3 regions of the Paenibacillus sp. NRS-1782 genome follow, and region 1 is predicted to be linked to each of the others. Evidence: riboswitches for the same ligand, from Rfam matches in the RefSeq annotation. Region 1 holds a riboswitch; each other region holds the start of a gene.

Region 1 (10,762 bases):
TAATGGTGATATAAGCACTGTCTAATACGGTTTATATTTGTATCTGACTACATTACGCTATTAAGCATAAAATTGGAGGGCGGACTCGACTCCGGCTTGCCAAACAAATAACCCTGAGCCAGCGATACTCCTGCTTCACGACAAAACTCAAAATCTTCCATCTGCTCGACTCCTTCAGCCAGTACTTGCCCGCCAAAATGAAAAGCCGATTCCACGATCCCCGTAATTTGTCGTTGCTGGTCGCTGTTACGGTAGCAGCCATTAATTAAACTCCGGTCAATTTTCACATAATCCGGCTGGAGCCGATTCATCAGCTCTGTCGTAGAATAACCCGCTCCCACGTCATCCAATGCCACCGAAATTCCACGCTTACGATATTGCTCAAAAATATGATTTAAAAAATTCAGATCATTTATTTCTTCCGTCTCTACAACTTCAAATACAAAATCCTCCGTATTCATGGACAACCGATCAATCGTCTCAAAGGTTTGATTCAAACAGTAGGTCGGATTATAAATGGTGGAAGGAAGAAAGTTAATAAAACGTTTGATTCCCGCAGGAAGGCATGTTGCACTTTTTTCAATCGCAGAAATACGGGCCGACCGATCCAGATGTGCGTGTAATCCGGCTTCACGTGCGGTTTCAAACAGCCGAAAAGGCTGAAAGGATCTCTGTGGATGTGACGGACGCAACAAAAATTCAAACCCGATAATGTCCAGCTTGTGGTCAATAATAGGCTGCATATGGCTGGAAAAGCTTTGATCCACAATAACATTCATGACATCTGGATGCTTGATTCGTGCTTGCAGTTGACTGAATGGAAGCCAGTCCTCATATCCTTCGACAGAAAACGATCCGGCCACCACGACCTCCATATGTAACAACCATTCCTTCGGCAGAAAAGCAAGCCTATCCATCAACTGCTCCAGCTCCGCAGGACTGTCATAACGCAACGTAATGCCGTCCTCGCGCCCTTGTTCCTGTTTCCTTTGTTCCGACAGCAAACCCAAGTTACCCAGCACTTGAGTAAGCGACACCCTCGAATGCCTGATTTTCAGCAATCCCTGGTCCTTAATAGGTAATATGATGCTGCAATTGCTGCAAGTCATAATGGTCCTCCTCGGAACAATTTTCCGATTTTTTCACCATTATATCACAAATAACTAGAACAAAAGAACTATATAAATACGTGTTTTAACAAAAAATAAAGTCTTTTGCACCAATTATAAATTCAAGTGCCGTTATACGTGGAACCAAAAAGCAGCAAGTCTCTCGGCTACGGAGACTTGCTGCTTCATTTTGAATTTAAATGGACCAGAAACCCAGACTTATTTGGAAGCCTTTGGTTTGGTGGTTTTAGCTGGTTGAGCTACCGCAGGTTTGGTCGCTTTTACGGCTGGCTTCGCTGTTGCTTTCGCTGAAGTGACTGTTTCCTTTACAGGAGTTGTTGCTGCATTGGGCTTCGCGCCAGCTTTAAGACTATATTTGGCAAAGCCATCAGCCGCACTGCCAAGGAATGAGATTTTCTGGTTTCCGGCAAGTACGTCTTTTGCATCAGGCGAGGATTCGAAGGTAACCTTAGCCTCACCGAAAGGAGCAATAGACCAGTTGCCGTCCGCAGCCGGATTAATCGTTCCGTTCGTACGGATGTAATCAATAACGACTTGGCGGCTTTCGTCCGGTGCTGCCATCACAATACGTTTGCCATCCGGATTCGCCAGTTTGGATGAGGAAGCACGATAGTTGTTGGTCGCTACGATAAATTTCTGTGCAGGATCAATTGCTTTCCCGTTGTATTGTAAATCCTTGATACGATGAGCAGAAGGATTAATAACGGTTCCCTTCGCATCATATCGTGCAGGCTGAGTCACATCAATCTGGTACTTTACACCGTCAATGACATCAAAATTGTAGGTAGGGAAATCTTTGTTAATCAGCGATTGTTCATCGGTTTTCTTTGGATCGATAGGGTTGAACTGGCCAGCAGACCACTCCAGCCATTCCTGAATTTCAGCACCGGTAACTTCTACGGCTTGAACTGTGTTCGGGTACACGTACAGATCGGACACGTTTTTAATGGCTATCGTGCCTTCAGGAATGTTGGTGTAATACTCAGCACCGTTTCGACCACCAGCCTTGAATGGAGCGCCAGCCGACAATACGGGAAGATTTTCGTATTCGGTCCCTTTAAGATGGTTTTGTACATACCATTTTTGTGCATTCGTCACGATCTGAATGGATGGATCATCCTGAACTAATGCAAAATAACTGTTAATCGGTGCGGTCGTGGTTCCTACTGGTTGACGAACATAATCCAGCGTTCCTGTATGCTCTTCATTGATCGCATCTGTCAGTTTGAATTCGGGTTTGATCTGCGCAGTCTGATTTTTGGTATTCACAACCGGACGTACTTCCGACTGAGAGTTGGTTACATTCCACACGCGGTTTTTCTTTTCCAGGCTCAGGTCAATAATGCCCAGTTCCTTGCCCCATGAGGAAGCTTCCACAGCTGGTACACCATTAATCGTTCCTTTATCCAGGTCTACACCACTCATTTCTTTAAAATCAGGGCCGGGGAAGGATTTATGCGCATGTCCAAACAGAATAGCGTTAATTCCGTCCACCTTGCTCAAATATTTAACGGCATTTTCCATCATCGGAGTTTGTGGTACATCCTCATAACCTGTGTGTGCCAGCACAATAATAATGTCAGCACCCTCGGTTTTCATTTGAGGAATAAACTTTTTCGCCGTTTCCACAATATCCTTGGTAACGACCTTCCCCTTCAAATTGCCTTCATCCCACTGCGTAATTTGGGGCGTTACCAAGCCAATCACGCCCACTCTGAGTGGATGAATTTGACCCTTTTCATCCGTCACTTCTTTATCAAGAATCCGATAAGGGGTAAAATAATTTTTAGTTCCTTGGCCCCCATCATCGTAATACACGTTCGCATTTACGTAAGGGAAATCGGCTCCCTTGAGTGATCTTTCCAGAAAGTCGAGACCATAGTTAAATTCGTGATTCCCCACCGTAGCCGCATCATAGCCCATCAAGTTCATCATCTTGTAGACCGGATGGACTCCGCCCTCTTTCTCGAAGGCTTTGCTTCTGGCCATATAATCACCTAGTGGATTGCCCTGCAACAAGTCGCCGTTATCGAACAACAGGCTGTTTCTTGTTTCACTGCGCGCCTGCTGAATCAGTCCAGCTGTGTTAATCAAGCCATATTCATTCGTTTCCCTGTCCGCATAGTAATCGTAATTCATCAAGGCCGCATGAATATCTGTTGTTTCCATGATGCGCAAATTCACTGTACCGCTATCCTTGGATTCGCTGGCAGCCCAGGACGGAGCGGCCGAAAACACCAGCATGCTACAGGCTACAACTACTGCTGTAAGCCCTCTAAAGCATTTTTTATGAAATATCAAAATATATCCCTCCTCATTAAGGTGTAGGCGTCATACACATGCTTTTGCACATATATGTAAGCTTTGAACCCACCATTCCTATTTTAATCCAATGACGGACAAATGAGTAGTCATTTACTCCATTTATTTATGAAAAAATAATTAATTTTCCGTAAACTTAAAAAACCAGCAAACCTCCCAAATAACTCGGAGAATTGCTGGTTTCCTCATATTCTAACCGTTCTATTTCTCCCAAACCTGACGTCCGTTTTGCTTACCCATATACTCAATACGAGTCGGATTCACATCCAGAATGACATAATCGGGGTCATCTGGGCCAGAAAACCATTCCTTTAGCGAATCATTCCACACTTGTTTACGGAGTTCCTCGTCAGCTGTTACCCGGACAGTAGCCTCAACCTCCACGACTTCCTTCGTACCGCCAACCTCATAGCCCAGCAGCAGATAAGCGTTTGGATTATCCTTCAGCTCTTCCACCTTATGTGTTTTGCGATCTGTCGCGAGATGAATGTTCAGCCCTTCGTTAAAAAGAGCCATATAGCGTACCTTCGGCTTGCCGCCCTCCACCGTACCCAACGAGCAAAATTTGTTGTTATCCAAAGCCTTTACAATGGCTTGTTCCAGTTGGCTGCGATCCAATGTTTCCGTTTTACCCACGGTACAACAACTCCTTTTCGCAAATTAGAATTCCTGTGAATGCCATGCCTTGAACCGAAGGATCATAGTCATTTTCAGAACAAAGCTCACAATAAAAGTGTACCCTGACGTGCGGCAAATGAACCGTCACTTCTTCCCCCATGCTGGACAGACCCGCCTTCTAGGCATATAATCGTCGTAGTAAACCCGAATGAATAACCCATTTGACTATACAATGCCAGGGGTGCTGGAATCGGCCGGCTGAGAGTGTGTCCCAAGACACTGACCCTTACAACCTGATCTGGGTAATGCCAGCGTAGGAATGCTTAAGCAAGATGCGCCCCCTTTTTCTTACTACGGTGGGCCATCCCTTACTTTGGTATATACAAGCGCAAGCGTCCCGGAACATCGGGGCGCTTTTTTTTGTTGAGGATGATGTTGTTGTTGGAACAGATAGCGTCCGGCAGAAGTTATTTTTGTAAAATGGGAAACATAAGCTGTCTGATCCGACGGATTACGGGTAATAAAAGGAGAGAAAACAACGATGAAGCGCATGAAAATGTTAAGCCTGGGGCTGATCAGCCTGTTGCTCATGACCCTGACTCTGACCGCCTGCGGCGGAAGCTCCTCCTCTGCGCCACAAGGTGCGGCTCCTGCCGCCAATACCCAAGCGACCTCCCCGACCAAGGGACTCCAGGATGTAAAAGTCGTGCTCGACTGGACGCCAAATACGAATCATACGGGACTCTATGTCGCCAAGGACAAAGGATTTTACGAAAAAGCAGGCTTGAATGTCCAGATCGTTCAGCCCGGTTCGGGCGGAGCCGATCAAATGGTTGCTTCCAATGCTGTACCTTTTGGTATCAGTTATCAGGAGGGCGTCACACAAGCTCGTACGCAAGGGGTACCGCTCGTATCCATCGCTGCGGTCATTCAGCATAATACATCAGGCTTCGCAGCCCCGGTTGACCGCGGGATTAAGAGCCCGAAGGATTTTGAAGGTAAAAAATACGGCGGCTGGGGTTCGCCCGTAGAAGAAGCGGTCATGAAATCCATCATGGACGCAGACAAGAGCGATGTAAGCAAGGTGAAGATCATTAACATGGGCAATGCCGATTATTTTACAGCCGTGAAGCGGGATATCGACTTTGCCTGGATTTTCTACGCATGGACCGGGATTGAAGCCCAACTACGGGGTGAACCACTGGATATGCTGTATGTAAAAGATTATTCCAAAAGTCTGGATTACTATACACCCGTCATCGTGAGCAACGAACAGACCATTAAAAATGATCCCGAGCTGGTCAAGTCCTTCATGGACGCGACCGCCCAAGGCTATGAATATACCATCGCTCACCCGGAAGAAGCCGCAGACATCTTGACCAAAGCGGTTCCGGAACTGGATAAAAAGCTGGTACTCGCCAGCCAAAAATGGCTAAGCCCGCGTTATCAGGACGATGCCGCCCAATGGGGCGTACAAAAAACGGAGGTCTGGAAAAACTACTCGGACTGGATGTACGAGCGCAAGCTGCTCAGCAAGCCTTTGGAAGTCAATAAAGCCTTCACCAACGACTTCCTGCCCAAGCGCTGATCTTGTAAATCGAGCTTAAAAGTAGCCTTTGCGCCACTACGCAGTCGGATGGTGCTTCGCTTGTAAAGCACCATTCCGCCTACTTCGTTCTTATGCTTGTTTCGCTTTTATAAAAATGCCACACCAATAAAACCCAAAAATATGGTGCTTTTAAGGCGGTTGGCAGCGTAGCGTTACATTTGAATCTGAAGAAGCGAAGCGGTCTCCCCCCCTTAAACCACCATATTTCCCTAAAAACACTCCAAATAAAGGACAGGTGAATTCACATGGCTAACACACTGCTCAGTATTCAAGTAATTCCTAAAACCCCCAATAACGAGGACTCTTACGCATATGTAGATAAGGCAATTGAAGTTATTCAGCGCTCCGGTGTCAAACATCAGGTGAACCCATTGGATACGACCATGGAAGGCGAGCTGGACGAGCTGCTAAAGGTGGTTAAAGAAATGCACGAGGCACTGACAGAAGCAGGCAGTCCAAGCATCATTTCACAAATCAAAATCGCACATAACCCGCAGGGCATCAGCATGGATAAGCTGACCGAGAAATATCGCCCATGAATCCGAAAGGCAAAAACGCTTCTTGGTGGAAAAGCGTATGGCCGCCCCTTGTGGCGGTCCTCTTCTTTTTAGCCGCCTGGCAGGGAGCGGTTTCCTATTTACATGTTGAATCCTGGCTACTGCCAGCTCCGTCCCTAATCGTGCAGGAAGGAATGGCCCAGTCGGCGCTGCTTGGCGCCCATACTTGGGCTACCGTTCGCTTAACGCTGGCGGGATTTACGATCGGCACAGCAACGGGATTATCGATTGCCATTGTTCTTCATACCATCCCTTTTCTCAAATCGGCTCTGTATCCGCTGCTCATTCTTAGTCAAAACATTCCGACCATCGCTCTCGGCCCGTTGCTGATGGTGTGGTTTGGTTTTGGCGTGTTGCCCAAGCTGATGGTGATTACACTGGTCTGCTTTTTTCCTGTGGCTGTAGCGGCCATGGACGGGCTGACGAGGACGGACCGCACGATGATGAGCTATATGCGCATGTCGGGCGCAGGCCGCATGACTATTTTCATGAAGCTGGAGCTGCCGCATTCCCTGCCACAAGTATTTTCGGGCATCAAGATTGCCGCCACATACAGCGTAATGGGCGCGATCATTGCGGAATGGATCGGCGCCAGTGAAGGAATTGGATATTATATGAACCTGCAAAAGTCGGCCTACCGCACGGATCTGATTTTTGCCGCCATTGGCATTATTGTTACACTTAGTTTGTTAATGTTCGTAGCTATTCTACTGCTGGAAAAATGGCTGGTACGTTGGAAACCCGACCAGGAATAGCTTCCAAGTGGAATCAAAGGATACCAAAGAAAGGACGTGGCATGTATGAGTCTGCATCCTACTAACTTATCACCGCAAAATATGGCTGATGAAAAACGAGTCCAACGAGCCGTGGAACCGCAGGAGCATTCTTCCACTTCTCCAGCCTTGGAACTGGACGGTATTAGCCTGGCCTTCCGGGAAAAGCGAAGCCCGCTGCCTGTATTGCAGGATGTATCCTTGAGCGTTCGACCTGGGGAATTCGTCTCCCTGATCGGCCCGTCCGGCAGCGGCAAAAGCACACTGTTTCACATCATCGGCGGGCTGCTCAAGCCCCAGCAGGGGCACATCCGTATGCACGGACAGGACGTGACCGGCGAACGCGGGCATATCAGCTATATGCCCCAGCAGCCCGCGCTTTTCCCGTGGCGTACCACGCTGGACAACGTGCTGCTCGGGCAGGAAAATGCGCGGCGTAAAGATACAACAGCGCAGCCTCGGCACAGCAGCGAACGCGAACGCCGTAAGGAAGCCCTGCAATGGCTGGAGCAGGTTGGGCTTGGCCCATTCGCTAAGGCGTATCCGCATACGCTCTCTGGCGGCATGCAGCAACGGGCGGCTTTCCTGCGCGCGCTACTCAGTCCGCAAGAGCTGATGCTACTGGATGAGCCGTTCAGCGCACTGGACGCGCTGACGCGCGGAGACATGCAACAATGGCTCCTGCGGATGTGGGAGAAGAACCGCCGCTCTGTGCTGTTTATTACCCACAGCATTGAGGAAGCGTTGCTGCTCTCCGACCGTATCTATGTACTGTCGGCGCGACCTGCTTCGGTGATACACATCGTAGACGTTCCCTTCCCTCGCCCTCGCAGGGAAGAAATCACCATCGACCCGCGCTTTATCGAATGGAAGCGGAAAATGACAGGCTGGATGCGCGAGGAAAAGTACAGACTGGAAGGCGACATGGACAACACTGGAGGCGTCCGTGAGGATGCTTCAGGTAATGGGGCAAGCCGTTATGAATGACTCGAAGAATAAGAAACTGGACACGGCAGCGCCAACGACGACGCCAGTACCGGCGCCTCTAATCGACGCGCACATTCATGTGGATGGCTATCCGTCCGAGCAGCAAGAGCTATTGCTCGCTTCGCTTGCAGATAGCAGCGTCGAAGCCGTCATAGCCGTGTCCATGCATCTCGCCTCCAGCCGGGCCAATTTGTGCTTATCTGAGCGTTTTCCCGGGCTGGTACGACCCGCCTTTGGCTTTCATCCCGAACAGCCTCTTCCATCGCAAGCTGAGCTCGATCTGTTATTCAACTGGATGGACAAGCATGCAGAGCATATGGTCGCCATAGGTGAGGTCGGCTTGCCCTACTATAATCGGCTGGAAGCCTTGGAGAGAGCCGTTTCCTTTGACCTTGCTCCTTACATAGAACTGCTGGAACGTTTTGTCCGATTTGCGGGAAAACATAACAAGCCGATTGTACTGCATGCCGTCTATGAGGACGCGGACATTGCCTGCGACTTACTGGAACGCCACGGCGTTACGCAGGCGCATTTCCATTGGTTTAAAGGCTCTCCCGCCACGACCGAACGCATGGCCCGTAACGGCTATTATGTCTCCTTCACACCGGATCTCTTGTATGAGGATGAAATCCGAGGCTTGGCAATACAGTATCCATCCGGGCAGGTGATGGCGGAAACGGACGGCCCTTGGCCCTTTGAGGGGCCTTTTTCCGGACAACAGACCCATCCATGCACGACCGCCGAAGTCATTCGGGCGTATAGCAGGCTGACAGGTCAAAATGAAACTGTCGTTCGGCAATTATTTTATGACAATACGAGACGCTTTTACGCATTGTCTAATTTATAAAGCCATATCAGCTATTCCCTGAAAAGATATACAAGCCAGCTTACAACAAAAACAAAGAACCTCCTATTACGCGGACTTCATCATGCGCAAAAGGAGATTCTTTGTATTTTTCAAACATACCTATGGCTCATGCCATTTATATGTTGCTGCGTTATTTTTATCGCTTACCCGACCTTTATTGCTTCAAAAATCCCTTTTGCTCCAAAAAAGACTTCATCTGCAAACGTGCAGGCTCGGTCAGTCTTGCTGCCATTTGCTCTGACCATGGAGTAGACCGCTGGCCACCTGTGCGTTCCTTCAAATATTCAGCCGATGTGTGATCATACAGATCCACAGCTTTCATCGTCTGATTTTTGTCGTAGCCGTTCATATGCAAAACACCGGACAGCGGAAGACGTGGACGTAAGCTCCCTTCCTGATCCGGTACACCAATACACATGCCGAACACCGGATATACCAGCTCAGGCAATCCCAACAGCTCGGATACCTCGGCTATTTTTGTACGGATGCCCCCGATGTAGACCATGCCCAAACCGAGTGATTCGGCGGCCACGGCTGCATTCTGTGCAGCTAACGCGGCATCAATGGTCGCAACCGTGTAATTTTCGACGGAACCTTCATAGGAGGACTTGCCCGGTTGATGATGAACCGTGACCTGCTTCAAGCGGTACAAATCTGCACACCACACAAGGAACGCCGGGCATTGCTCAACGTAAGCCTGACCACCTGCCAACTCAGCCAGTTTTGTTTTCAAAGAAGGCTCTGTAACGGCAATGACGGTATAAGCCTGTACATTGCTGGACGAGGAAGCCATCTGGCCTGCTGCCACAATAGCTGCGAGCTGCTCGTCGGTAACGGCATCTGACTTGAATTTTCGTACAGACCGATGATTCATCAACAAGGAAATCGTATCATTCATGACTGCTTCACTCCTAATCCATAATATAAGCTTTTTATCTGTGTCAAGCTGTGCGTATACGAAGAGGTTTTGCATGTTTGCATGGCATTACTACAAGTATTATGAAACTTTCGGGAATGATAAGCAACTATAAGCCATTTAGCAAGGAAGGATTCTATGAAAAAGGGCTGAACATAACAAAAAAGCAAGCACTCAGGAGGTTAATCCTTGTTTACTTGCTAAAAAAATGGTCTATTTGTATTCTAATAATGTCGCTGCCCAAATCTTATAAATATCTATATGAGTCAAAGTTCTTTCTACATTCACTCAGTACCTTAGTAAGTTTTTCAAAAAGTCAGTAATTTCTTTGACTGGTATCAGGACCAATGTGCTTGAGGAAATCCAATCATTGTCTTGTATAGAGACTTGATTTGCTTTTCCTGGTTTTAAAATATTAGCTATGCAACCAACTACAACTTTTGCCTCGTCTGTTACTCCCCAATTATGTCTATACTGGTCATCGATATTATTCACATAGTTTAAGGCACCTTTTAAAATCTCTGGATACACAACTTCAGCACACTGAATTAATGCATCCTCCAATGTGCCTTTATCTCTATTATTAGGGAAAACATGTATTCCTATACGAGGGATATTTTCTATAATCTCACCTGGATATCCTATATTCGAAAACGCTAAGTCGTCATCTCCTAAAGTCTGAATGATATTTTGACAACTTATCTTGGCTTCTTCATCATCCGCGTCAATCAGAACGCCAACTGCACTTAAAAAACCATTTTCCTTCCGCAAAATATTTAACAAAGTTAACCTCAGCACTTTAGCTATTTTGGTTATTCCTCCGGCAGAGTGTACAGCGACTGACAAGTTGTTGCTCTGAAAGAAAACTGGAATAGAAACTCTTTTTAGTAAATCGCCTTCAGGAGGAAAGTTCTTTGGTATTATATCTAGTCAGTACTCGTCTAATTTAGAAAGTTGTTGAACTCTTTTAAAACCATTCGAT
Region 2 (10,762 bases), on a different contig from region 1:
TGACGAATATCCCTTTTCAGCCGGATGAGCCGGTTACGGACGGGTGTGGGGAGTGTACAAAATGCTTGGATGCGTGCCCTACGGGCGCGCTTGTTGGGCCGGGACAGCTCAATGCCCAGCGGTGTGTGTCCTTTTTGACGCAAACGAAAGGATTTCTGGATGAGGAATTTATGCTGAAAATCGGGAATCGGTTGTACGGATGTGATACCTGCCAAATCGTATGCCCGAAAAATCGGGGCCTCAACTGGGATCATCATCCTGAGCTTACACCTGATCCCGAAATTGTGAAGCCACTGCTGCTGCCGTTACTGGATTTGAGCAATCGTGAATTCAAAGAGAGATTTGGTCAAAGTGCGGCAGCCTGGCGGGGAAAGAAGCCGATTCAGCGCAATGCGGTTATTGCGCTCGGCAATTTCAAGGATATTAGTGCCGTGTCCAAGCTGACGGAGGTTTTGCTGGATGATCCGCGTCCTGAACTTCGGGGCACGGCGGCTTGGGCTTTGGGCCGAATAGGAGGGAAAAACGCAATGACAGCGATCAAGCAAGCATCTGAGAAGGAACAACATGAGCAAGTACGCGAAATGGTCGCGCAGGCGCATTCCAAACTTGAGGAACGAGAACAGGCTGAACAGCAAAAGGTCTCAGAAGGGCCGACTACGATCTATTATGATGAAATGGAGACACCTATAGGCATTTTAACGCTGTGTGCAACGGACCGGGGGCTATGCCGGATTGATTTTGACGTTTTTCATGCGAAGGAGGCGCTGCTTCAGCAATGGGCCCGTACATGGATTGGGGAATATGTCTATGTGCAGGAGCCGGAAAAGCTGCGCGAGGCTGCGGTTCAACTGCGTGAGTATTTTGCCGGGAAACGACGGGATTTCACTGTGGCCTATGATTTGAGGGGCACCCCTTTTCAGGAGCAGGTATGGCGTGCGCTGCAAAATATTCCGTATGGTCAAAGCGTGTCCTACAAGGATATCGCGGAGTCAATTGGCAGAGCCAAGGCGGTACGTGCGGTTGGAGGAGCGAACAACAAAAACCCGTTGCCCATTCTGATTCCATGTCACCGGGTATCGGGTGCGGACGGGAGCTTGGTTGGATATGCTGGAGGCCTGCCGATCAAGATGAAGCTGCTGGATTTGGAGAAGGAATGAGGACAAGTGTTTGCAAATTGTGATTTGCTAGCTGTCCCATGTTTTGCTATGATAGGTTCGTGTATAATTCAAGAGGTTTCATATAAATATACAGAGGTGACGACTTCGTGGTATGGAATATTGTCATTCCGATCATTACCCTGATTGTTGGTTTGGTCGGGGGATTTTTCATCGGTGCTTATTATCTTCGCAAACAGCTAGAAAAGATGCAAAACGATCCTGAGACGCTGCAAAAAATGGCCAAACAGATGGGTTATAACCTGAATGGGAAGCAAATGCAGAAGGCCCAGCAGATGATGAAGAACCAGCAGTTCTCCAAAAATCAGCCAGGTCAGCGTAAAAATCAGGGCAATCGTAAATAATGAGCAACATAAGCACGAATGCCGCATGAGGTTGCACAGAGGAGGATTACTGTGGCTGGCGTAAAAGATTATATTAACCGCAAAGCTGCGGATAACCGGGATAAAATCGAGTACCATGTGGAGCAGATTCTACAACTGATCGGTGAGGACCCCAAGCGTGAAGGCTTGCTGGAAACACCGGCACGCGTAGCGCGCATGTATGAGGAGATATTTGCAGGTTATGAGGTTGATCCCCGGGATGCGCTGGGTGTAACATTCGACGAAAATCACGAGGAGCTTGTGATTGTGAAGGACATCGTCTATTACAGCCAGTGTGAGCACCATATGGCTCCTTTCTTCGGAAAAGTGCATATCGGCTATGTACCCAGCGGCAAAATTGTAGGACTAAGCAAGCTTGCCCGTCTGGTTGAGGCTGTGACGCGTCGTTTGCAGGTTCAGGAGCGCATTACGGCACAGATTGCAGATATTTTGAATGAAGCGGTCTCCGCTCACGGGGTTATGGTGGTCGTGGAAGGCGAGCACTTGTGTATGTGCGCAAGAGGCGTCAAAAAGTCTGGCAGCAAAACGGTAACATCTGCGGTACGTGGAACGTTTCGTGATGATGCTGCGCAGCGTGCAGAGTTCCTCTCGTTGCTCAAGGATTGACCGAACAGGCGTGACGGTGATGTGATGATTAAAAAAGAGTGGTTTACGCATAGGCGTAACCACTCTTTTTTGCTAACATGAGAATAGGTAGCCGGTAGCTGCTTTGAAGGAGGATAGCGTATGGAGAATGTACATATGTCAGCAGACAAAACAACGGTTTTGCCTGATCTGCAATGGTTTCAAGCGCCACTCGTGACCACTCAGACGGATGTTTTGTCTCCACTGGCGTGGGAGGAACTGGCCTGTCGGCAAGTAGGGCAAGGAGCTGCGCCTATTTTGCATCTATGGCGACACCCGGCTGCGCTGGTGATCGGCCACCGGGACCGCAGGCTTCCGTACGCGCCGCAGGCGATGGAGCGTGTGCGGAACGCCGGAGCCTCGGTATGTGTGCGTCCCTCGGGCGGAGCGGCCGTGATGCTGGACAGGGGGGTACTGAACCTGTCCCTGATCCTGCCGAATCCGCAGCGAGCAATCAGCCTGCATGAAGATTTTCGGCTTATGGCGGGGCTGATTGCCGATGCGCTGGCCCCGTGGTCTGCCGATGCACAGACCGGGGAAATCGTCGGGTCCTTCTGTCCCGGCGATTACGATGTCAGCGTCCGAGGCCGCAAGTTTTGCGGCATTGCGCAGCGGCGGCAGGCCAAGGCCTATATCATCACGGCCTTTGTGATGATTGAGGGCAGTGGCGCGGAGCGCGCACAGGCGGTGCAGCGGTTCTATGCGGAGGCAGCCGGAGCTGCGCCGACGGGCGTGCCGAAGCCGGATTATCCGCAGGTGAATCCGGCAACGATGGGCAGCCTGGCGGAGCTGGCAGGGGTGCCGTCGGTTGAGGCTTATACGGCATCGCTGCGCCGTGTAGTCGAGAGCCGGGCGGCGATTGTGCCTGCCGATGGCTCACTGCTACAGCCGCAAGGACTGACGGAGCAAATGAGAGCGCTCAGAGAGCGATACGATTCGCAGGTGTAGTGGGAAGTATGTTCCTGGCTACAGAGGAGTCTTAGCTTAGAACGGCTGCCATCTCAGCTTAGAGGCTTGGGCATAGCGTTTTTCCACCTCAGGCCAGTTCACGACATGCCACCAGTCCTCAATGTATTTGTTGCGCTCGTTCTGATGCTTTAAGTAATAGGCATGCTCCCATACATCTATCGCCAGCAACGGAATGGACTCCCATTGAGTCAGGTTCTGGTGCTTTTCGGCCTGCAAAATTTCAAGCCGTCCTGCACGTGGACTCCACGTCAGGATAGCCCAGCCGCCGCCCTCGACCTTCTCGGCTGCTGAGCTGAATTGCTTCTTGAATGCCTCATAGCTGCCAAAGTCCTTTTTGATCTGCTCCGCCAGCGGCCCGCTTGGTGTTCCACCGCCTTGAGGACTCATAATTGTCCAGAAAAGAGTGTGCAGATAATGGCCTGCACCGTTAAACGCCAGCTCGCGTTCCCAATGCTTCACAAGGTCAAAATCACCCGTTTTCCGGGCTTCCTCCAGTTTTTTCTCCGCTTTGTTTAAATCATTCACATAGCTTAGATGATGCTTGTCATGGTGGATACGCATCGTTTTCTCATCAATGTACGGTTCAAGCGCATTATAGGGATAAGGAAGCGGCGGCAAACGATGTCCCCCGATAGGAACAGATCGGCCGGGGGAAGTTTTTTCCGTAGCCGAAGGCTCTGTCTGGCTGGACTGGACGCCTTTGTCTTTGTTCGCCCACGGTCCTTCCCACCTCGTGCCGTCTGTTTGCCCTGTCTGCCGCTCTCGCAGCGCATCCTCGGGGTAATCCTCACCCTCTGTCGCCACATGAAACAACGCAGTGGCCCGCGCAATGGAGCCGGGCTCCTGAAAGGGATTGGTCGAGATCAGGAAATACTGGCTCTCATATGCCGCATGCAACACAATTCCGGTGGATTTCGGCTGCTGTCGTAACGCATGGCTGTGCTCGGTCAGCAGACTGAGCTGCCGTACATACTCCTGTGACTGGCGGTTTGCGGTTTGCAGCAATTCGTCCAGACGATGATTCAGCTCTTGTGAGATAGGCTGTGAATCTGATGCCGATCCTGACCCCGATTCTCTCGATTGCCCGGCTTGTGCTTGTGCAGCAGCTGACGACCGCTCCCATTGACGATGCCACGCCTGATCTGCCGGATCAAGGGCGCTTCGCTGCTCTTCAAGCAGCTCTATAGCGGTGCGTTCCGTCTGCTCGAATACCGTCCTCCAGTCATCCAGCAGCCGCACGTAATCAGGCTCCAGCCCCTCTGTAGCGGACTTAATTACTTCCACATGCCAGCTTTCCTGCTGCTTCCAATGCCGGATTTCCTCCAGCACACGTAAGGGCAGGAAAGACCCGTAAGTACTCAGCATCGTTTTTACCTCCCGTATCCCACTATGGCTATCCGGGCTGGTCCCAAGAACCTGACCCGGATGCATACGTACCCAGTATATTCGCCGTCTCATCGGGAATATGTCTATAAACTCCCCGATCCGGCACGGACATGTAATGTGGGACAATGAATACATAGTTGGACGCAAAAAAGAAGCCTCGCTTCGACACGGGCTAAGTGTCCATAGACGGGCTTCTCCATATTAAAAGGAGTATGGCTTCTACAATAGAAGCGTTACTTCGTAGTCGTTTGTTTACTGGCATTAGCGATCATTTTCTTGTCCTCCAGCTCTTGTACACCGCTTAAAAACGTCGATACCCGCCGCAAATACTCACGTGGATGCTCTCTGAAAATAAGCTCATGCAGCCCTTTTTTGACAATCCATACACTGGAAAGCGGGTTGGTTTGATTGGCAGCGAGCTTTTCCGCAATCGGGTAAGGAGCCTTTTCATCCTGCGTCCCATGTACGAACATGATCGGGAACGGATAGTTTTCTGCTTTGACCTCTTGATATGGAATCTGATGCAGGCTGGTACCGTTCAAGACTGGAAACAGCAGCTCCAGAATTTCCAGAGACGGATGGCGAGGCAGATCAATTTGATTATGAATGTTATGGTACAGTGTATCCGGCTCCAGCAGGAAGGTGCTGTCCAAAATCATGGCGTCCACATCCTTGGTCTGCAAGCCCGCCTGAAGAGCAGTTCCTGCCCCCATCGAGAAGCCCCATACGATAATCTCCGAGGAACCGCGTTGCTTCGCAAGCTGGATCGCCCCGAGAAGCTGCTGGGATTCCGCTTTGCCTCCGGTTGCGACGGCTTTGTTATTTTGTGATGCGAATCCGTAATCGAACATGACAACGTTAAAATTCAAACGGTGGGCATAATGGGCCAGATCATACATCGGAATCCAGCTTTCTTCGCGGTTGGCCCCATAACCGTGGCTGAAAATAATCGTTTTCTTCGATTGATCTGCCGGGATATACCAGCCCTGCACCATCCGGCTGCCGTCCTTGGCGGGGAAGCTGACATCCTCGTAGGGCATTCCTTTGGCCTGCATCGGGTTCGAGTACAGTGGCGCGACAGCTGGATTCGTCAGTACCCATGCGATATAGGCGTGCAGGGTAATAAAGCAAAACAATAGAAAAAATACGACCGACAGCAGCAAGGCAATGACAACATGCTTGATCCGCAGCAGCCGGGGATTGATCAGTGGGGTGGACGGCTCCTGGACAGCATGCTGTAGCTGAGAGCTGCGCTGGGATGTCGAAATCATGTAAGAGCCTCCTTATATAAAAATGAACTTCGTTTCATATAATTCTAGGTACAATTTCACTTGAAAATGATAGTCTATGCCCGTATTGATACCTATTATCGTATGATGCGTGTTATCCAAAGTCAACGGCTGAACCGGAAAAGTAAAAATGATGCAAAGAATTGTCGATGTTTGTCCTCGTTCTGTAATATGGCTGTCACAAAAACATTGGTTTACAGTAGCCACGACTATTCTATATAATTTATGTAACCATGTTTCATGGTGTGAAACGAATATGGAACAAAGAGGAGCGGTTCACAATGGAAGACCGTAAATTAACCGTTCGCGCCGTGGAGCGTGCGCTTGATATACTGATGTGTTTTACCGGAGATTCCGATCTGGGCCTGACAGAGATTGCCTCCAAAATTGGTTTACATAAAAGTACCGTCCATCGGCTGCTGACCACGCTGGAGGATCGGGGCTTTGTCGTTCGGAATCCCGCAACGGAAAAATATCGGCTTGGCATCCGGATATGGGAGCTATCCACCCATCTGTCACAAAGCGACGAGCCGGCGATCCTGTTACAGCCAGCGATGGAAGGATTGCGTGACCGTCTGGGCGAAACGGTCAGCCTATACCTGCGCGATGGCAGCATGCGTATCCGCATTCAGGCCGTGCAGAGCAATCAGGCGATCCGTCGCGTTGCGCCAGTGGGTGCGCGCATGCCGCTGGCTGTAGGAGCCTCCAGCAAGGTACTGGCGGCCTTTATGCCGCCGCAGGAGCTGGAAGTCCTGCTAAGCGGGGACGAATGGCCGCCCTCGGTAGATCCGGAGGTTTATAAGGCTCAATTGCAGGATATTCGCGAGAAGGGCTATGCGACCAGCTATGAGGAACGTGAGCCGGGCGCTGCTGCTGTGGCTGCGCCTATCGTGAATCGGAAGGGACAGGTCGCTGCGGCCTTGTCTGTATCCGGTCCGGTCAGCCGACTAGCGCCCGAGACGCTGCATGATTTTGCACCGATTTTGATCGAGGCTGCCAAGGAAATGGGGCTTATGCTTCCATAATTTTTGGAAAAAGGGACCAGGGAAGGGTTGCCAAAGCCGCAAATTTGAAGTAGTCTGATGGGGATGGCGGGTTGTCCTATATAGCCGCCTCATACGAATAGAATTAACAGAGTTACTGGGGGAGCCTGTAATGCCGGGCTGAGATGGAATCGCACTAGATTCCGGACCCTTTGCACCTGATCTGGATCATACCAGCGTAGGGAAGTAATCGGCCATTGAAATGTATACGCAGCCGCTGTCTACGGCAACGCATCGGAGTATGTTTCCGCGTGCGTAGCCGTCTGGATAGCTGTTTCGTTAGATTAGCCGGTTCCCTGGGGAACCGGCTTTTTTGCATAGATCAGCCAGCCTGGGGTGGTTCGGATCGGTGTGTCATTTCATCGAAACGGGAGGATTGGACAATGAAACCGACAGAAACAGAGGGAACAGCAGGGAACGCAGTGGATGAACAGACCGGAGGGGTAAAGCCCTTTCCAGGGAGCCGCAAGGTGTATATTCAAGGCACGCGGCCGGGCATTGCCGTGCCGGAGCGTGAAATCGCGCTACATCCCACACATACGCCACAGGGCACGGAGCAGCATGAGCCGTTACGTGTGTACGATACGAGCGGTCCCATGACCGACGAAGCCTATCAGGTCGATATCCGTCAGGGCTTGCCTCCATTACGGCGAGCCTGGGCACTGGAACGGGGCGATGTGGAGGCTTACGAGGGGCGTGCCGTCAAGCCGGAGGATAACGGGCTGAAACCCGGCTCCAAACGGGAGACGGCTGAATTTCCCGGCGTCACCAACCGTCCGCTCCGTGCGCGGCAAGGGCGTACTGTAACGCAAATGCATTTCGCTCGGCAAGGGATCATTACGCCCGAAATGGAATTTGCGGCCATCCGCGAAGGGGTAGAGCCTGAGTTTGTGCGGCAGGAGTTGGCGGCAGGGCGAGCTATTTTGCCTTCAAATATCAATCACCCGGAAAGTGAGCCGATGGTGATTGGTCGTCATTTTCACGTGAAGATTAATGCGAACATTGGTAATTCTGCGGTTACGTCCTCCATCGAGGAGGAAGTGGAAAAAATGACCTGGGCTGTACGCTGGGGCTCGGATACGGTCATGGACCTGTCCACAGGCCGTAACATCCATACGACGCGTGAATGGATCATCCGTAACTCCCCTGTGCCGATTGGGACTGTACCGCTGTATCAGGCGCTTGAAAAGGTGAACGGCGAAGCAAAGGCGCTAACATGGGAGTTGTATCGTGACACGCTGATTGAGCAGGCGGAGCAGGGCGTGGACTATTTCACCATTCATGCGGGCGTGCTGCTGCGGTATATTCCGATGACGGCAAGCAGAATGACGGGAATTGTGTCCCGTGGAGGGTCGATTATGGCGGCTTGGTGTCTTGCGCACCATCGGGAGAACTTTTTGTACACGCATTTTGAAGAAATATGCAAAATCATGAAAGCCTACGATGTGTCCTTTTCCCTCGGAGACGGTCTACGTCCAGGCAGTATCTATGATGCGAATGATGAGGCACAGTTTGCTGAGCTGGATACGTTGGGCGAGTTAACGCAGATTGCCTGGAAGCATGATGTTCAGGTTATGATTGAAGGGCCGGGACATGTCCCGATGCACAAAATCAAGGAGAATGTGGACCTGCAAATGGAGATTTGCAAGGAAGCTCCCTTTTATACACTGGGACCGCTCACGACGGATATTGCGCCCGGCTACGATCATATTACCTCGGCGATTGGGGCGGCAATGATCGGTTGGTTCGGGACGTCCATGCTGTGCTATGTGACGCCGAAGGAGCATTTGGGCCTGCCGAACAAGGATGATGTTCGTGAAGGAGTCATTACGTACAAAATTGCGGCACATGCAGCCGATCTGGCCAAAGGCCATCCACGGGCGCAGCAGCGGGACGATGCTTTGTCCAAGGCACGCTTTGAATTCCGCTGGCGCGACCAGTTCAATCTTTCGCTCGACCCTGAGCGGGCCTTGTCCTACCATGATGAGACGCTGCCAGCAGAGGGAGCCAAGGAAGCACACTTTTGCTCAATGTGCGGTCCCAAGTTTTGCAGTATGCGTATCACGCAGGACATTCGCGCCTATGCGGCAGATAAGGGGCTGGACACCGAAGAAGCGGTAGCCGCCGGGATGCGTGAGAAGGCAGAGCAGTATCGGGATGCCGGGCAGTAAATCCTTAAACTTATAAACACATGAATAACAAAAGCCGTGGTTCTCTACAGATGATGTAGGGGCCACGGCTTTTTAGCTTATGTAAAGCGGGATCATCTAACCGGATAAACGGCTGCTTTATTTTTTACCCATTTTCTCATTCAAAATGTCCTGAAAGCTGAGCTTCTTCTCCGAGCTGTCTTCCTTCTTCTGCATACTCACTGCGTTGGCACGTTGGTATTGGTGATGAAAGGGCATCAAGGTGTGTACAGTTAAATTCATTGTATTCATGTAGGTAGTTCCTCCAATTCCATTTTGTCAAATTCAGATTGAGTTGCTTAGGACGTCTGTATAGGACTATTCGTATGTACTTGATGCCGTAATACCGGGTAGACTGCTTGGTAATGTTTCAATCATTATAAACGCATTTTTTCAAATTAAAACGCTTTTGACATAAAACAGGAAGATGGTCATATGTGTCCAAAATGAGGATTAGGTGTATGGTCATTCTGAGGGAAAATGTGCCTAGGTCCAGAACAAGGGCCAGAGGCCCGTTTTCTTAGTTTAGTAGTCGGGACCGTGTTTTTTTGTCGAAGATCCTTATATAAGTCAAAATGAAGTCAGTCTGGTGGCGAATTAAAGTGTCAAAGTTGTATTGACTTTATGTTTGGGAGTGGATACCATGAACTGGTTGTAAGCGTGTTTTAGCTACTAGGATCAGCCAATCCATCTGGCGATTCATCCTTTGAAATGTTTAAGAAAGGACCAGGACATATATGAAAAAAAGAATTGCAGACATCGCATTTATTATTCTGGGTGCGTTTTTTTTCGCGCTGGCTGTTAATCTGTTTGTTATCCCGAATGAGTTTGGCGAGGGGGGCGTTACAGGGGTCACGATTATTTTGTACTACCTGTTTCAGTGGTCCCCTTCGATCGTCAATCTGGCGATCAATGGCTTGCTGCTGATTGTCGGGTATAAATTTTTGGACAAGAGAACGACCCTGTACACCGTGATTGCAGTCGCTTTTAACTCGTTGTTTTTACATTTAACGGCCAACTGGCGGATTGATTCGCATGAGCCGACGATTAACGCCGTATTTGCCGGGGTTTTGGTGGGTATCGGGATTGGTTTGATCGTGCGAGTAGGCGGAACAACGGCGGGAACGGTCATTTTGGCCCGGATCGCCAACAAATATCTGGATTGGAACATCAGCTATGGCTTGCTGTTTTTTGATCTGATTGTTGCATTTTCGTCCTATTTTATTATTGGCCCGGAAAAGCTCATGCTGACCATTGTTATTTTGTACGTCGGTACGAAGGTTATGGATTTCATGATCGAAGGTCTGAACCCGAAGAAAGCGGTCATGATTATTTCGGAGCATCAAAATAAAATTGCAGAAATGGTCATTACCCAAATGGATCGGGGAGTTACAGTCCTGTCAGGCCACGGGTACTACACGAAAAATCCGAAAGAAGTTCTGTATATTGTCATCAGCAAGCAAGAGGTGTCAGCGCTTAAAAAGATTGTGAAGGCTATCGACACAGCGGCGTTTATCACGATTCATGACGTGCGGGATGTGTTTGGCGAGGGCTTTTTGGATATTTCGAAGTAGTTGGCGTGCAATATATAGGAGAATACAGTTGAAAGTCGGTCCTGAGGAATCGGCTTTTTTTGCTGCTATTCAAAAGTGAACCACTATGTGATAATGAAATTATGCTTTTTAAGCACTTATTTTTTGTGGT
Region 3 (10,762 bases), on a different contig from region 1:
GCCGCGTGCTGTAGTATTCATTTGATTTAACGTATTTAAGCCGGGACACAGGATCTCGGCTTTTTTATATTTTCCAATACTATACTACTCTGCTTCCGGGGGTGTCCTGAGTGAATAGCCTATACCTCGTTGCGTGCGAATCATTTTGAATCTTTGCCCTTTGTCTACCTTGACTCTCAAATGCCTGATATACACGTCCACTACGTTCGTATCTACAATATAATCATGCTTCCAAACATCCTTCAAAATTTGCTGCCTGCTGCAAACCTGATTAAGATGTATAGCCAGATGAAGCAAAAGATCAAATTCCTTTGGAGTTAATTCCAGCTTCTGCCCGCCTCTGCTTACCAGTCTGCTTCCACTATCAATATGTAAATCACCCGCCTGTATCGGCCTTTTCACATCACGTGCAGCACCAAAAATCCACAATAAATTAGCCACTCTGGCTTGAAATACTCTAGGGGAAAAGGGTTGGACAATCACATCGTGTGCTCCCTGCTCAAAACAGGAAACAATATGGTTCTCATCATCTGATGAGGTCATTACGAATATTGGAACAGTGGGATCATTTTGTTGCATGGTACGGATCAAGCCTTGTGTATCAGGCTGCTCAGTATCCATATTCAGAAGCAGCAAATTCACAGAATTCTCGTCTAAATAATACTTTCCCTCTGCTATATTGCGGGCGTTAACCACCCGATAGCTTTCCTCCTCCAACTGACGTGTATACGTAGTAGCAGATGCTTCATTCCCATCCACGAGTAAAATTAACGGGTTCATTCTTCTCACCCACCTGTGTTTGGACATAGGACTGCAATATGGATACAGACGTATTTGATACAAACGATTCGAACCTATTTATTATATTGTAACAAAAAAGCAGTGAAATCATTCCACAAAGGAAGACTTCCTGCTTTTATGGTTTAGCCTAAATAACGATGATAGATTTTCCTTGCTTCTGTGACGTCTTTTGTTCCGTGTATTAATGCTCTCCCATCTGCAAAAATAACCAAACGGTGCGTCTCAACACTAAAAGAAACCAGAAACGGATTTTGCTCCACTGTTCCCTCTTCCAAAGAAGCCAGCCTGTCTGCTGTTTCTTTAAGATTCACCTGTCTCGGTTCTGCTGGTCTAATTTGAACGGTATCCCGGCCGCACAGCACATCTATTTTCTGGCGATGGGCTGCCGACAAATACGGATACGTCGGGTGGCTACCGCAAGAAGGACAATCCGTTTTTTTGACGCTATCCACTGTTATCGCTACATGCTCATTTTTCCACAAATCAAACGAAAGCAGCTTGCCCCTGAGATCAACACGGTATCCACCAAGTAGCTTGAAGGCTTCCGTGGTCTGGTTGGCCGTGACCATCTGCACCGCCTGTGGAATGATCCCCACGGTATCACAGGTTTCTCCGCCAAGCGGTACAGTTCCAAGCAGACAATGAAGACAAGGCGTTTTCCCTGGTAAAATGGTATAGGTTACACCATAGCTGCCAACACATCCCCCATAAATCCAGGGAATGCGATGCTTTTGTGCCACATCGTTCATAAGTAACCGGGTATCAAAGTTGTCGGTGGCATCCATAATGAGGTCTACTCCCTGAATCAGCTCCTCCAATTCCTCTACCCCGACATCCAGAACTTGTGCGTGTATGATCGTTTCCGAATTGATTTCCTGTAGTCTTCGCTGGGCAGCTACTGCTTTGGGGCACCTCTCTGCGGCGTCACTCTCCTGAAAAAGCTGCTGGCGCTGCAAGTTACTCCATTCCACATAATCCCGGTCTGCGATGGTCACTGTGCCTACGCCTCCGCGAACGAGCGTTTCCGCAATCCCGGTCCCCAGCGCTCCAGCACCAATGATCAGTACGTGGGACGAACCCAGCCGGCGTTGTCCTTCCGGCCCGAAAGGGGCGAATCTTTCTTGTCTGGAATAACGATCATTGGGTTGTACTTGCACACCCGTTTTTTCAGTCGCCTTCATGCCTGAACCAAGCCTTCTGTCGGGCTGCTTGCCGAGGCATAACGCTGTACAGAAATCATGCCCGCTTCAAAACCATATCTGCCCGCGCAAACAGCCAGCTTCATCGCCTCAGCCATTTTCACAGGGTCCTGAGCTCCTGATACAGCTGTATTCAAAAGTACGGCATCTGCCCCCAGTTGCATCGCCATTGCCGCATCGCCAGGCGAGCGAATGCCGGCATCGACGATAACCGGAACCTCCGCTTGCTCAATTATTAGCTCTAATGAAAACGGGTTTAGCAGGCCGCGTCCTGTACCAATAGGTGAAGCTCCAGGCATAACAGCATGTACGCCAAGCTTTTGCAGCCTTTTGGCCAGAATCACATCATCTGATATGTAGGGCAGCACGATAAAACCTTCCTCCAGCAGCTTTTCACTAGCCTTGAGTGTTTCAAAAGGATCAGGCAGCAATGTCTTGCTATCCCCAATGACCTCCACCTTAATCATGTCGCATAGACCTGAGGCTCTCGCCAGCTTAGCGATGCGCACTGCCTCGTCCGCCGTTGTCGCTCCTGCCGTATTGGGAAGCAGTGCATAACGACTCAAATCCAGTGTATCTAGAAAATGTTGCTTATCCCGTTCCTCCAGATTTAATCTTCGCACGGCAAATGTTAATATTTCGGTCTCCGCAGCTTCCACAGCTTTGGATTGAATATCCAGATCGACGAATTTTCCTGTACCCAATAACAGCCTTGACGTAAAAGATGCTTTACCAATCGTTAACATCATTAACCACCTCCCACAAAATGTATAATTTCCAATCTATCTCCATCTTTCAGTATCGCTTCATCATGATCCTCACGAGTCAATATGTGACGATTCAGCTCCACTACTACAGTTTTCACTTTCAAATCCAGCTCCTTCAGCAGTTGATCCACATGAATGATCCGACTGGAAAAGGTCATGCTCTGACCGTTAATCGTCAGCTTCATTTACTCGCCTCCTTTATATGTTCAGGAGAAAAGCCGCTTATTCCAAGCTCAGCCACACCAACCCCTTTTAACAGAGCTGCTATCGCAAACCCGGTAGCTTCGCTCAGCAACACGCCGTTCCGGTAGTGCCCGACTGCGGCATATACTCCTTCAACGCCGGGAACAGGCCCAATACAAGGACGCCGCGCCGCTGCCTGCGGACGCAAGCCCGCCCAAGTGCGTAAAAAAGAGGCTTCACGGACACGAGGCAGCCAGGCAGAAGCACGGGCCAGCAGCGCCTCCAGGCTTCCAATGGTCACCTCTTTGTCATGCTGATGCGGCAGACTCGTCGCTCCAATCCAAAGCTCGTTATTCCGCTTGGGCACCAAGTAAATATCATCGGCGTAGATGGTATATTCCAAGGGATGATCCTTCAAGGAGATAGCAATAGCCTCACCCTTGACCGGATAAAGCGGATATTCAAAACCAACCTGCTCCAGCAGCCTCATACTATCCAAGCCTCCAGCAATAATGACCTGTTCGCAGGAAAAAATGCCTCTGTTTGTTTGTACGCCACAAATTCGCCCATGCTGTACTATGAGATACTCAGCCTGTGTACCCGTCCATATTGTTGCTCCGAGCACCGTAGCTGCCCTTGCATAAGCACAACAAAGCTGGACCGGAGAAATCTGCGTCTCCTTTGAGCGGTATATAGCCCCGATCGCTTGACCATCCAAACCTGGAATTCGGCGGGCCAATTCTTTGGCATCCCACCAAACAGGATGATCATCCTCTCGCGCAATAGCCGCAGCCCAGCGTCTTTGTCCCTCGGCTTCAGACCGGAAGGGGGTCACAAATCCTTCTGTTCGGAATTCTACCTGAACACCGGACAAACGCTCTAGGTCACGAACCAGCTCGGGAAATGCATCCCGGCTTGAGCGAGCGAACTGTGCCAACTCCGGGTCGGTGAAATCATCACTCTCTGCTGCCAGCATCCCGACCGCAGCTCCTGAGGCTCCCTCGCCCGGAATGAAGCGCTCCAGCAATATCGTACTGCGCCCCTCCTTGGCCATATGATAAGCAATCGAGCTACCGATAACACCTCCACCAATGATCAAGCATTCAGCGTGTCCAATAGCTGGTGCCTTTGTTTTTATCTCTGGCATATGTTTCATCTCTCCCCTCCACTTACGATTGTGCTTGCAGCAAACTCCTATTTTCGTTTCACCACTACAGGCCGTGAACTACTCGATCTGTCATCCGCCTATATGCCCTCGCAGCCGCAACAGGGAACTCTGCCTTCCAGATGCCGGACATTACGGCAATTCCACTTGCACCCGCAGTATACAGCTCGTGAATATGGCGTGGTTGTATGCCGCCTAGAGCAATCACAGGGATGCTCAACAACCTGCTTATGCGCTCAAGCTGTGCTATACCTCGCGGAGTAACACCAGGCTTGCAGTGAGTCTCATACACATGTCCATAGAGTACATAATGCGCTCCTGCCCGTTCGGCAGCCTGTGCCTCCTCCAAGGAATGCACCGACACCCCACAGCGCATATCCTCTGAGAGTAAGCTTTTGACAGCTGCAACAGGTAATCCGTCAGCCGGTAGCTGGATAGCTCCAACGGAGGTCAGCAAAGCAACATCCACCCGGTCATTTACTGCAATTTGCTGTAAAGGAACTCCTCGATTCACCATACTGCGGGTTAAATCGAGCAATTCAGATGCGCTCTTCTGCTTCAAGCGCACATGTACATAATGAACATACGGATGAATAGCAGCAGCCACCTGGGCAGTATGTGCATGTGCACTGGAGTCGCCTTCCATCGTAATTACGTGCAATTCGATCTTATTCTCACCTCACAATGGACTAAATGGTTGTAAGCTGACCCTGTATCTTTACAGTCTCATATCGTGCTATACGTTATGGACTAACCACGTTTACCAGCAAAAAAATGAAGGGGTACGGTATATGAATACGAACGAAAACGCAAAAAAACCACTTCCCGAAGGAAGTGGTTTAACGTACGTCCAATAACCAAACGGATCATTATATCCGTATACGTATATCGTCCCACATACAAACAAAGTAATAAATTCGTTACCTCGTTTGTATGGCGCTCACTTCCCTACGCTGGCATAACCCAGATCAGGTGCAAAGGGTCCGAAATCCGGTTATTCCGTCTCAGCCGCATGGGCGGCTCCCCTAGTGTAACTATTTTATTGTATCAGCTAAAGATAGCTTAGCATAATTTCCTAATCCTGCAAACCCTGCTTCTTGTGAAGCTTGGTACAGAACTGGATATTTAGTTGACTTTACTTGTCCATTCTTCCACATTCCACGTTTTGGTTACCCAATCCTCATAAAAGTCCGGTTCGTGAGATACGAGCAGCACCGTTCCTTTGTACTCCTTCAAGGCACGCTTCAGCTCATCCTTCGCTTTGATGTCCAAGTGATTGGTAGGCTCATCGAAAAGCACCCAATTGCTTTCCCGCATTAACAGTTTGCATAGGCGGACTTTGGCCTGCTCACCACCACTGAGCGCGGATAGCGGACGGGTGATATGCTCATTTTTCAAACCGCAACGCGCCAAATGCGCCCGTACTTCATGCTGGTTCAAGTGCGGGAATTCATTCCACACATCCTCAATCGGTGTAACTTTCTCTGCTCGTACCTCTTGCTCAAAATAAGCTGACTGCAAGAAATCCCCTTGATAGGTCTTGCCGCTGATCGGCGGAATTTTTCCCAGAATGGTTTTGAGCAATGTCGATTTACCGACACCATTATAGCCCACAATCGCAATTTTATCGCCACGTTCAATCGTCATGGACATTCTAGGCAACAGAGCATGGGTGTAGCCAATTTCAAAATCAATACCCTCAAACACCGTTTTCCCACTCGCACGCGCTTCTTTAAATTGGAATGTTGGCTTAGCCGCTTCTTCCGGTTTATCAATGCGCTCGATTCGATCAAGCTGCTTCTCACGACTCTTCGCCCGACCTGACGTAGAGGCGCGCGCCTTATTGCGTTGAATGAAATCTTCCTGCTTCTTAATAAAATCCTGCTGCTTCTCATAAGCTTCAATATGCTGGCTTTTGTTCAGGTCTGCCATTTCAAGGAACTTTTCATAGTTGGCTGAATAACGGGTCAGCTTGGCAAATTCAAGATGATAGATGACATTAACGACCTGATTCATAAATTCAGTATCATGAGAAATAAGAATAAACGCATATGGATAATCCCTCAGATAACGTGTAAGCCATTCAATATGCTCTACATCCAAATAGTTGGTAGGCTCATCCAGCAGTAACACATTTGGCTTTTCCAATAGCAGCTTGGCAAGTAGGACCTTCGTTCGTTGTCCACCACTAAGTGCGGAAACATCCCGCTCCAGTCCTATTGCGGAAAGGCCCAATCCATTCGCCATTTCTTCAACCTTCACATCAATGAGGTAAAAATCCCCCATATCCAGTTGTTCCTGAATTTCACCCATCTCTTCCAGCAGCACTTCCAGTTCTTCGGGAGAAGCTTCCCCCATCTTGTCAGTGATCTGCATCATTTCCTTTTCCAATTCCAACAACGGGAGAAAGGCGTCCTTCAGTACATCCCGCACCGTTTTACCAGGTGTAAGCTTGGTGTGCTGATCCAAATACCCATAACGTACACGTGGAGTCCATTCCACTTTGCCTTCATCCTTAAGCAATTTTCCGGTCAGGATGTTCATCAGTGTCGATTTACCTACACCATTGGCTCCCACCAAACCTACACGTTCCCCTCCGAGCAATCGAAAGGATACATTTTTAAACAATGTGCGGTCCCCAAAATTATGGGATACATTTTCTACAGTCAATAAACTCATAAGCTGTTTTTGGCTCCTTATTATCATCGGCGATGCCGACTGTTCTTATTTCATATGCATTTCTTTCAAAGCCTTATTGTAGCACATCCAGTAGCCTTATCGGAATATTGAAAATGGGTGAATTTGAAGGATTTTGATATTGTCTGCTTATAAAAAAAGAAAACCACTCGTAGGAGTGATTTATTTAAAGATTGTTTAAAGATTTTATCTATTATCATTATCACATTTGTATTCAAAATACCCTGCGGCTGCCGCAGATTTTTCATCTGTAAAACGCTCTGTCGCTTTAAAGGGAGCAGGGCAGGAATCTCTGTAAAAATATTTCATTCCGGTATCCGGCTCTACGCCGCCGATCATGGCTTGTTTCCTGACGACTCTCCCCCCACCAAACCCATAGTTATTGTAGTATCTGTCTCCAACCGGGATTCCCTGGATAAACGCCATCAGCCCCACATCATCTACCGTGTTATACCATTCCTCTTGCGAGATAAGCGGCAGCGTGAATGTATACGATATACCATTATGTACTGCTTTCTCGTTATAGAGATTAATAAGTCGGCCCAGATCCTCCTGAATGCTGTGGACAATGGTGGAACGTCGTGCTTGCTCAAAAGCTTCCGGGTCATTCAGCAACGAGATCGTTGTCTGTCCCTGAAGCTCCTTCTGAAAGCCCTCTACCCACCTGTGATTCCTAGCATCGTAGGCATGTACATAATTATCCAAAGTAAACCCTACACTGTTACCTGCCGAATCAACGTAGGCATAAGGTTTTTTTTCACTCCATTTGGGTTCCTGGACAGCTTGTCCATGCTCATCTGTGTAAGATTCGGAAGCGAACACATAATAGCCGTCATAGTCCAGAATCGTAAGTGCAGGCATATAATCCAATAATGCGCGTTGTGCCACTGTATCCCCATCAATTCCCATATTAAGAAATAGGGTACGCAGGAACGTGTGCAGCGCTTCTTCTTTATCTACACGAAAAAACTTGTCCGATCCATACCCGGCCTCTCGTTCCTGACGCTCATTCTGTGAAAGCACGACACCTGCATCCTGAATTGCGGTACGGAGGGCAGAGGTATATTTCATTTCCAATTGCTGTACTTCGCGCTGATTCTGCACCCGCAGGTCACTAACTACGCCAAAGGGCAAAAACAACACGATAAATATAACTGCAAAATCAGTAATCTTCATTCAGAACCATGCCTCCGTAAGAAGCTGTAACCGCAGGTTTGCCGCTATTTGCCCCACCAAGGAGCCATGATTTGTACAAGTCCGCAGGAGTTCGATTCGTATTGTGTACCCTCACTGTAAAATAATCTCCTGACATCATGGTATACCGACGTGTTTGATCTGACTTTGGCTGCTGATTGTCTGGAAACAGTACAGGCAAGATTTGCGGGTTATAGTAACCGTCATATACGGAGGAATAGTAGCCGAGAAAGCTATCCGGCCTCGCCGCATCTGCATAGTCCGGTACATATTTTTTGTGCATATGCTCCAATTCAACCTCATACGTATTACCCGTCAGCTCTAGCTCACGCATAAAATCGTTATACATCGTCGGTGTAATATATCCCTTGGTTCTCACCATATCAACAAAACGTACGGTTGAATGATACGTATTTAACCCGGATATATCGTCCTGTCGTTCAGCGGCTTGAGCTGCGGGTACTATGTACAAAAGCAGTATAGCGAGCAATGCCCCTAACAGCTTGGATATAGATTGAACCACTTCAGTCCTCCCCCAATTTCTCAAAACGTATGGATTGTATTTCTCCATACTGATCACGCTGTGGATGCATGGAATATAAAGAGGAAGCATCAAGGGCTGATACATCGGGCTCAAACGGTTCGGAATACATATCGTATACTGTACCATCGACTTGAACAGAAATGCCTTCCTGCAAGTTCATGCGGATTGCCTGCATAACTTGAGTTCCTTTGACCCGTTCTGGCATACTCACCTTTAAAGTACGATTGATACGCCCCTCGGAATGCTCCTCCTGCTGCGATCTTAATTCCAGTGCAGTACCCATCTGACTGGACAGCTCTGCGGCCGTTGCACATGCGGTTATAAACAGCGTAACTGACACACCAAGCCGCAGCATACTTGAAGCGTGATCAGACATGCTACCCATCTCCCTTACAATTAATATCCTTATTCTTCTTCCTAGGATTGGGTGAACAACAACCCACGTACAACGTTTGATTTATCCTTGACGATTTCCGCCTTGAATTTACCACTTGGATTTACATATTCGTTTTCTTTCTCACTCAGCGTATTCGTTATTTTTCCTGTCTTATCACTTCCACCATTCACCGCTCCATACTGTTCACTGTCTGTGCTAATGTTCAGAGCATTACCGTACCACTGACCTGCCATGTTTTTTCCAGTTTTAATCTGAATACCAAATTGGTCCTTACCCTGAAATTTTCGCAGTGCATTAGTCACCTGGGACCCGCTGATCGTTGTACCGTCATACACCGTAAAAGAGGCTTGAGACAACTCGGTCTGGATATCGGCAAAATTGTTTTGTGCTGTTTTGGTTGCCTCCTGTGCCGAAATAAACAAAATAACTACAATTGTGATCAGTGCAATGGTCAAAAATATGCCAGCAGCTACTTTTAAGGCTGTTGATGCGTTATTCATTATTTTTCTCTCCTTAGCTGTGATATCGTAATAGAACTACTTACTGAATTTTTTGTATTTGCTCATAATAGCTATCCATTTGGACAAAGCTCATACCAATCAAAGGGATGACCAAATACAAAAAGATAAGACCGTACATCGGAGCAAAACCAATCATCCTTCCCCAGATGGCCTTACTGTCTATAATTTTTTCATACTCCTGTTTTCTTTGTTCAAAATAGTAAGACATATGGGAATCCAAATCGTCGAAGGCCTCTCGAATCGTAATTTTGCCCAAAGACAGATGCAGCTTGTCCACTAGGCGTTGAAATTCGGGGAGTGGCGCTTCTTCTTTCAACAAGTCAAGTGCTGCCTCAGGCCCGTGCTCATAATGAAGCAAGCATTTTTGTAAAGGTCTTTTGAAAATAACCGAAAATCGGTTCAGCCATTCCAATATTTCCTCCACAGACATTCGTTCCATGGCTCGCAAAATCGAAATGACCGTTTGAAACTGGTAAACCTCATGCCTCATATCCAAGCGCCGCATTTTTCGCTGCACATACAACAAGAGTATAGGCATCTGATAGGCTGCATACCCAGCAACCATACTAATCAGCACTTCCCACCACTTGATATATTCCGCGTTCCACGCTCCCAGCTTTTGCAGAATACGACGCGTATTTTCGGATAGCTGCTCCGGAGTATATCTGCTACCAGAAACCTGCTTCAATGCTGCATACGTCTGCTCATAGGTGCTGTCTGCCCTCATGTTTAGCGCATGCATCATTTTGCGGTCAATCTCACTCTGCTTGAAAGCTTCTTTTTCCTCCGCTGGACCCAAACGCCCAAACATTTGTCCCGATTGAACCGGAGCGTGGAGAATATGTGTTTTCTCAGCTTCATGTAAAATAAATACCATGCTAATGCTGAGCACCAATCCTGCGATAAAAAGAGTGATTCTGCGTATGTACAGCCACTCCAGTTTGACCTCTGCACCGCTTTCCTTTAGCAGCCGGGTCAGTTGGAAATAAGAGGGCATATGCTGCTGCGGAATTAAAGCATCCACCACATTACGAATAATGGGGAAACGGTACAGCTTTTGCTCCCAGACCCGCCGTCCTTTGCCCGCACGATATCCAGTCTCGTCAGTCTGTTGCAGCTTTTGTAGCAGGAAGTAAGATACAATAATTACAATATAGACAGACAATTTTGTGATAAAGCCCCATTTCCCCTGATAAAACTCATCCATAGATGGAAAGCTGGACCTTGCCCATCTTTCGATCGGCATTGTAAAGAAAACAGGTGCAAGTGCGATCACATTTAAACTTTTAAGCAG

What was found. Region 1 has a riboswitch for thiamine pyrophosphate ahead of ACIFQM_RS16390 (ABC transporter substrate-binding protein). Riboswitches for the same ligand answer to the same signal wherever they lie in the genome.
Region 2: linked by a shared signal. The riboswitch ahead of thiC (phosphomethylpyrimidine synthase ThiC) and the one ahead of ACIFQM_RS16390 (ABC transporter substrate-binding protein) in region 1 are both predicted to bind thiamine pyrophosphate.
Region 3: linked by a shared signal. The riboswitch ahead of ACIFQM_RS02660 (thiamine phosphate synthase) and the one ahead of ACIFQM_RS16390 (ABC transporter substrate-binding protein) in region 1 are both predicted to bind thiamine pyrophosphate.

Annotation. Positions count from the first base shown of each region.
Region 1 is NZ_JBITPH010000041.1:48,888-59,649, reverse strand. Features, by position in the region: gene ACIFQM_RS16405 (EAL domain-containing protein) at 48-1,109, opposite strand; gene ACIFQM_RS16400 (bifunctional 2',3'-cyclic-nucleotide 2'-phosphodiesterase/3'-nucleotidase) at 1,329-3,374, opposite strand; gene ACIFQM_RS16395 (pyridoxamine 5'-phosphate oxidase family protein) at 3,654-4,088, opposite strand; TPP riboswitch at 4,298-4,407, shown strand; gene ACIFQM_RS16390 (ABC transporter substrate-binding protein) at 4,612-5,658, shown strand; gene ACIFQM_RS16385 (MTH1187 family thiamine-binding protein) at 5,925-6,218, shown strand; gene ACIFQM_RS16380 (ABC transporter permease) at 6,215-6,991, shown strand; gene ACIFQM_RS16375 (ABC transporter ATP-binding protein) at 7,037-7,996, shown strand; gene ACIFQM_RS16370 (TatD family hydrolase) at 7,989-8,843, shown strand; gene nfsA (oxygen-insensitive NADPH nitroreductase) at 9,019-9,762, opposite strand; gene ACIFQM_RS16360 (DUF3226 domain-containing protein) at 10,069-10,653, opposite strand.
Region 2 is NZ_JBITPH010000031.1:41,996-52,757, forward strand. Features, by position in the region: gene queG (tRNA epoxyqueuosine(34) reductase QueG) at 1-1,157, shown strand, start outside; gene ACIFQM_RS12800 (YneF family protein) at 1,265-1,519, shown strand; gene folE (GTP cyclohydrolase I FolE) at 1,571-2,164, shown strand; gene ACIFQM_RS12810 (lipoate--protein ligase family protein) at 2,285-3,130, shown strand; gene ACIFQM_RS12815 (Fe-Mn family superoxide dismutase) at 3,167-4,516, opposite strand; gene ACIFQM_RS12820 (alpha/beta hydrolase) at 4,771-5,808, opposite strand; gene ACIFQM_RS12825 (IclR family transcriptional regulator) at 6,108-6,851, shown strand; TPP riboswitch at 6,959-7,071, shown strand; gene thiC (phosphomethylpyrimidine synthase ThiC) at 7,253-9,040, shown strand; gene ACIFQM_RS12835 (hypothetical protein) at 9,158-9,310, opposite strand; gene ACIFQM_RS12840 (YitT family protein) at 9,796-10,632, shown strand.
Region 3 is NZ_JBITPH010000009.1:89,448-100,209, reverse strand. Features, by position in the region: gene ACIFQM_RS02690 (C40 family peptidase) at 1-14, shown strand, start outside; gene ACIFQM_RS02685 (response regulator transcription factor) at 85-780, opposite strand; gene ACIFQM_RS02680 (ThiF family adenylyltransferase) at 924-1,982, opposite strand; gene ACIFQM_RS02675 (thiazole synthase) at 1,979-2,746, opposite strand; gene thiS (sulfur carrier protein ThiS) at 2,749-2,952, opposite strand; gene thiO (glycine oxidase ThiO) at 2,949-4,097, opposite strand; gene ACIFQM_RS02660 (thiamine phosphate synthase) at 4,162-4,776, opposite strand; TPP riboswitch at 5,044-5,152, opposite strand; gene abc-f (ribosomal protection-like ABC-F family protein) at 5,241-6,794, opposite strand; gene ACIFQM_RS02650 (hypothetical protein) at 6,999-7,988, opposite strand; gene ACIFQM_RS02645 (hypothetical protein) at 7,975-8,529, opposite strand; gene ACIFQM_RS02640 (hypothetical protein) at 8,531-8,926, opposite strand; gene ACIFQM_RS02635 (ABC transporter permease) at 8,968-9,447, opposite strand; gene ACIFQM_RS02630 (hypothetical protein) at 9,488-10,762, opposite strand, start outside.